Linked DNA regions of Salinivibrio kushneri. The protein of the gene in region 1 interacts with the protein of each later gene in a pairwise test. Links are inferred from orthologs where the notes say so. Each region holds a gene or a part of one and is shown on either strand. Other genes may lie near its edges. The genes, in order: bolA and grxD.

What was found.
Region 2: the proteins of bolA (region 1) and grxD interact in binary tests that used the Escherichia coli proteins (3 or more experiments, as listed by UniProt). The link is inferred for Salinivibrio kushneri from one-to-one orthologs.

The regions. Positions count from the first base shown.
Region 1 is NZ_CP114588.1:700,083-703,077, reverse strand. The notes cover bases 293-2,961. They hold bolA (transcriptional regulator BolA), read right to left. Parts: upstream 1,949-2,961; coding sequence 1,637-1,948; downstream 293-1,636. Other genes in these bases: N8M53_RS03425 (methyltransferase), read left to right, coding at 2,124-2,961; N8M53_RS03435 (Na(+)-translocating NADH-quinone reductase subunit A), read right to left, coding at 293-1,217. In the rest of the region: more of N8M53_RS03435, read right to left, coding at 1-292; more of N8M53_RS03425, read left to right, coding at 2,962-2,995. UniProt on the Escherichia coli protein: Transcriptional regulator that plays an important role in general stress response. Has many effects on cell morphology, cell growth and cell division. Acts by regulating the transcription of many genes, including dacA (PBP-5), dacC (PBP-6), ampC and mreB.
Region 2 is NZ_CP114588.1:1,901,481-1,904,749, reverse strand. What follows is about bases 1-2,943. They hold grxD (Grx4 family monothiol glutaredoxin), read left to right. Parts: upstream 1-1,274; coding sequence 1,275-1,613; downstream 1,614-2,943. Other genes in these bases: N8M53_RS08980 (Na+/H+ antiporter family protein), read right to left, coding at 1,717-2,943; sodB (superoxide dismutase [Fe]), read right to left, coding at 408-992; asd (aspartate-semialdehyde dehydrogenase), read left to right, coding at 1-256. In the rest of the region: more of N8M53_RS08980, read right to left, coding at 2,944-3,039. UniProt on the Escherichia coli protein: Monothiol glutaredoxin involved in the biogenesis of iron-sulfur clusters.

The DNA.
Region 1 (2,995 bases):
TGCATGCTATCTGTATCGCCAGCACAGATATCACGCAGCAGCATTGTTGGCTCGATATCTAGTGGCATTACTCGCTCATAATTACCGATTGGTACCATGGAACGATCACTGCCGTTGGTCGAGGTGGTCAAATTGAAAAGTTGGCCTTTGAATAGGTGGCCAAGGTAGGCACGCGTCACCGAGAAGCGGTTTTTACCTGGCGACAACCAACCAAACAGCTCTTTTTCGTTGCCTTCACGCAATACAGACACTTGCAGGTGGAAGCGACCCAAATAAGCATGCGGGCCAGAGGCTTTGGTTCCCGAGAGCACAGAGCCAGAAATAACACGGCTTTCACCCGCCATTAGCTCGCCATCAGTCAACTCATCAAGATTCGCGCCTAACTGCGTGCGCACCAAGCGTGGCTTGTTAACCATCGGGCCTGCCAATGACACCACACGGTCAGTGTTGATTTCACCGGTAAGGAACAAGTGGCCAAACGCAATCACATCTTGGTAGTTCAGATGCCACACCTTTTTCTCCATGCTTGCTGAGCGCAAGTGGTGGATATGGGTGCCAACTAAGCCTGCTGGGTGAGGACCAGCGAAGACATGTTGTTCAACGTTAGGTTGCTGACTGGTGGGTAACTCAACATCCGCCTTACAGACAAACACTTTTTTGTCAGTTAAGCGGGAGAGTACATCAAGACCTGCAACGAATGCCTCTTTTTGCTCATCAATGATCACCTTCGGATCCGCGGCGAGCGGATTGGTGTCCATTGCATTTACAAAAATAGCTTCCGGCAACGCATCAATAGCGGGCGAACGGCTAAACGGGCGCGTGCGGAGCGCAGTCCACATCCCCGATTCAACCAATTGATCAACTACCGCTTGACGCTCAAGAGACGCCAGTTGCGAAGCTTCATACTTGCTGAATGTGACTTGCTCGTTACCATCGACTTCAATGACGACAGATTGAAGAACACGTTTGGCACCGCGGTTGACTTCAACCACTTTACCAGCTGCTGGAGCAGTAAATACCACACCTGGGTTTTTCTTATCTTCGAAAAGACCCTGGCCTTTTTTCACCACATCACCCACTCGCACATGCATCGTGGGGCGCATTCCAACGTACTCTTCGCCAAGCAAGGCGACTTTCTTGACAGCTGGGCCATCATTTATCACCTGAGCAGGAGTCCCAGCAATGGGGATATCCAAACCCTTTTTTATTGTAATCATACGCACTTGCACTACATTAACGGGAAAAAGAATTCTGTTATTGCGCAGTTAAAGACACGACTTTCGACTGTATGGTGGCCTGAGGGCGCACCGTCGCAACATCCTGCTAACCATAACGTTACACAAAGGTAGCCTAGGTTAGTCTTTAAGCACGGCATTCTATCACTAACCCCAGTATTGATTCTATGGGTATTGTCACTAGGGCGTGGCAATTATGCATACCTGTTCAAACAATGCTCGTTGTAAGCTCACAGTTTTACTGTTGTTTTTTTGCTCGCCTTAAGGTTACGTTCCCCGACTACACGCCCTTAGCGTTGTGTGCCAAGGGGCGCGTTGACACGATCGCCACCGATGACTTTATGTAAGAATTTGTTGCCATAACGTGAAGAATCAACACGCCTAAGCATGTTGGCTAACCATTATTTCAAACCGCCACCGCGGCATGCTGGCGAATCTGGTGCTTGCGCCTGCTCTTGCCACTCTTCTGGGGTGTAAGTATGAATAGCCAATGCATGAATATCATTGGCAAGCTCGTCCGCCAAGGTGGTATTGATAGCACGATGACGCTGTATTAAACGCTTACCTTCAAACTCATCTGACACTACGACAACCTTGAAATGACTCTCTGCGCCTTCGGGCACATTGTGCATATAGCTTTCATTGCGGACATCAAGATGAACAGGCGCAAAAGCGTGTGCCAGTTTCTCTGTAATTTGCGTTTGAATTTTCATGGCTTCCCCAACCTATTAAGGGCAAGTTGCCCAGATCTTAGTCGTTATCGATAAAATTGCGAATTCAATAGCCTGATCACGTCATCATTAATGGCATACGCACCGAGTTTGAATTGCAGTTGTGGTGTGAGTGCGACAATATACGCAGTCTGTGACCTCCGACGCAAACGCTCTCATGAAAACACAACTTGCGATTCCAGGTAGCGAATCGACCCTGACATTGCACCGCTACCCACGCCGAAAAAATGAAACGCTGCAAGCGTTTGATGCAGCAGATGAATATATGGTGGAACACGCTAGCAACTGGCCATTAAAAGACGGGGCGCGGGTTTTAGTTCTCAACGATCAATTTGGCGCCTTAAGTTGTTGGGCATGCTCGCAAGGTTATGAAGTGATTCAAATCAGCGATTCTGTCGTTTCACAGCAAGCAACCACCGCAAACCTTAAGCAAAACCAGCTGCCGCCTATCCATCAACTTTCGAGCATGGAGGCGCTACCTACCGCCCTCGATGCGGTGATGATGCGGGTGCCTAAAAGCAGTAAAATGTTAGCGTGGCAACTCCAGCAACTGGCTTCTGTAACAACGCCGGCCACACGCATCCTCGCCGGTGCCAAGGCAAAAGAGATCCATACCTCCACACTGAATCAGTTTGAGCACTGGCTTGGCACCACCACCACCTCATTGGCGAAGAAAAAAGCACGTTTGATCTTCCCCACTGCGGACGCTCCTGCACAAAAACCGAACGATCCGTGCAGCTATGTCAATGTGCCTGAATTTTCGATGCGTCTGGCTAATTGGCCAAACGTTTTTTCAGCCAAAAAACTAGATATCGCGGCTTACTTAATGCTTCCGCAAATCCCAAGCTCGAACGAAGAAAGAAAAATTCTGGATCTTGGTTGTGGCAATGGTGTGCTTGCCCTGCAGGCGGCCCGCACCAATCCTCAGGCATACATTTATGCCGTCGATGAAAGCCATATGGCCGTCGCCAGTGCGCAACACAACCTTGAAAGCCATGGTATTGACCCAAGTCGCTTTGAATGTTCAGC
Region 2 (3,269 bases), 1.2 Mb from region 1 along the record:
TGAAATTGAAGACATGATTGCGTCACATAACGACTGGGTCAGTGTGGTTCCCAATGAGCGCGATGTCACCATGACGGATCTGAGTCCGGCCAAAGTAACAGGCACCATGTCTGTGCCGGTGGGTCGCTTACGTAAACTGGCAATGGGTGACGACTTCCTGAATGCCTTTACCGTGGGTGACCAGCTGTTGTGGGGCGCGGCAGAGCCTCTGCGTCGTACGTTGCGTATTATCTTGTCGGAAAAAGCGCAAGACTAATCACCGAGCGATAACCGTAGCAAGCCGTCAACAGAGTTGGCGGCTTTTTTGTGTCCGATTTTCTTTGTCGCTTAGTTCCAGTCTATTAAGCGCGCATAAAAAAGGAGGCGATAAACGCCTCCTAGCTTCGAGCTTGTTGTCGTCAGTTGACTTAGCCTGCGAAGTTTTTCGCGACGAAGTCCCAGTTAACCAGCTTCCAGAAGGCAGCCAGATAGTCTGGACGTACGTTACGATAATCGATGTAGTAAGCGTGCTCCCAAACGTCCACAGTCAGTAGTGGCGTTTCACCGTCGTGAGTCAGTGGGGTTTCGGCATTTGATGTGTTGACGATCGCCACTGAGCCATCTGCTTTTTTCACCAGCCAGGTCCAGCCAGAGCCAAAGTTGGTAACTGCTGCGTTGGTGAATTGAGTTTTAAACTCGTCGAAAGAGCCAAACGCTTTAGTGATTGCGTCCGCAACGTCACCGGTTGGCTCACCGCCACCGTTAGGGCTTAGGCAGTGCCAGTAGAAGGTGTGGTTCCACACTTGCGCGGCATTGTTGAATACACCGCCTGAAGAGGTTTTGATGATCTCTTCCAGTGACTTACCTTCAAAATCAGTCCCTTCAATCAGACCATTAAGCTTCACTACATAGGTGTTGTGGTGCTTGTCGTAGTGATAGTCCAAGGTTTCTTTTGAGATATGTGGTTCTAGTGCATCTTTTGCGAAAGGGAGTTCTGGTAGTTGGAATGACATTGCTTATATCTCCGTTTTTATCGTGAGAGTGCTTCCTGTAGTCCATCACCGGTGCTCATGTGTGTTGTTGGCCATGAATGCTCACGCGAACAACTCAGCACCTAAGCATCGGGTGTGGCTACTATTTTCGTTTTGCTGAGTGTAGTTTAGCAAGTTTTTACTTTATTAAAAGGATCGCAGTAAAATTTTTATGCCTAATCCCACAAAAGATTTAGGCATTTTTTTCCGGCTTGTTAACCAGTAGAATCAAGGCAAGATTCACAGACAGTGTTCGAGGAAGCAATGGAAACAACGGACAAAATCAAGCAGCAAATCGAAGAAAATGCGATTCTGCTTTACATGAAAGGGTCGCCAAAACTGCCAAGCTGTGGTTTTTCGTCACAAGCCTCTCAAGCGCTTATGTCGTGTGGCGAAAAATTTGCTTATGTGGATGTGTTACAAAACCCAGATATCCGCGCAGAGCTGCCTGTATACGCGCAGTGGCCAACCTTCCCACAACTTTGGATTGAAGGTGAATTGGTCGGTGGTTGTGACATCATTCTGGAAATGTTCCAAAAAGGTGAGCTACAGCCATTGGTCAAAGAAGCGGCCGAGCGCCGTGATGCGAGCGAAAACGAATAACGCTGTTACTGATGTGACAGACATTGAAAAGCCACGTCATGGACGTGGCTTTTTCGTCTTCATCAATGCGTTAAAACACACTTTATGGCTTTAGAACATCCGCTTAGAGCACCATGGCGGCAAGCCAACCAAAGACAATCAAGGGCAAGTTGTAATGAATAAAGGTGGGGACGACTGTATCCCAAATATGCTCGTGCTGACCGTCGGCATTCAGCCCCGATGTGGGGCCCAAGGTGGAGTCAGATGCTGGCGAGCCTGCATCACCTAGCGCTGCTGCGGTGCCAACCAACGCAATCGTTGCCATCGGTGAAAAACCGAATGCCAGTGAGAGTGGCACATAAATCGTAGCGATAATGGGAATGGTCGAGAATGACGAGCCAATCCCCATGGTGACCAGAAGTCCTACCACCAGCATTAAAAAGGCCGCCAGTGGCTTATTCTCACCAATTGAGCCAGATAGGGACGCGACCAAGGATTCCACGCCACCCGTGGCTTTCATGACGGCGGCAAAGCCCGCGGCGGTGATCATGATAAAGCCAATCATCGCCATCATGTGCACGCCTTTGGTAAACACATCCTGGGTGTCTTTCCAGCGGATCACGCCACCAAAGGTAAACACCATAAAACCAGCCAACGAGCCCACAATCATTGAGCCGGCCATTAGCTGTACGCTTAATGCGGCAACAATGGCAATCGCGGCGACCCACAAGTTGCGCGATTGAATGCCTTGGTTTTCCGGCTCAGCGCTTAAGACGTCTTTTTCACTGTATTGGCGTGGCTGACGGTAGCTGATAAAGGTGGCGATCAACAGGCCAACGACCATACCCGCAGCAGGCAACAGCATCGCGGTAGGAACCTGGCTCGCGACCACATCTAAGCCATTGTCATTGAGATTTTTGAGCAAAATGTTGTTCAAAAAGATGCCGCCAAAACCGACCGGTAACACCATATAGGGCATGATCAAGCCAAAAGTAAGCACACAAGCGACCAATCGACGGTCGAGCTTTAAGCGTTGGAACACATGCAATAGTGGAGGGATCACAATAGGGATAAAGGCAATGTGGACCGGAATCGCATTTTGCGACGAAATCGCTAACAGGCCTAAAAGGACTAAAACAACATATTTAAAGGTGGCGGTGTTGGCATCGGTTGGACGCGCGTTTAACTTGCGGATCACCGAGTGCGCAAGCACATCCGTGATCCCAGAACGGCTGATAGCGACGGCAAAGGTGCCGAGCATCGCATAGCTCAGGGCAATGGTGGCACCGCCACCCAGTCCGCCCTCAAAAGCACTAATGGTGTCGGAAATACTAAGACCACCGACCAAGCCGCCAAGGACGGCGCTGAACGTGAGCGCGACAACGACATTTACACGCATAAGCGCCAATGCCAGCATGACGCAGACTGAAATGACTACCGGGTTCATTAAACATTCCTGTTATGGGTGTTGTGGCTGCAGCTTCACTGCAGGGATATCTCTGGTTTTGTAATTAAGCTACCCAGTTTGCGCAAAAATTTGTCCGTGTCGAGGGGAAATCGGCTTTTTTGGTTACTTTCTTTCATGCTTGTCAGCCTTGCTAAAAGTCGCGACCAGTAAAGTAGACAAATAGGAGGTAAGCGTTCGCCGGTGTGTGGCAATACAAGGCGATCCTGATC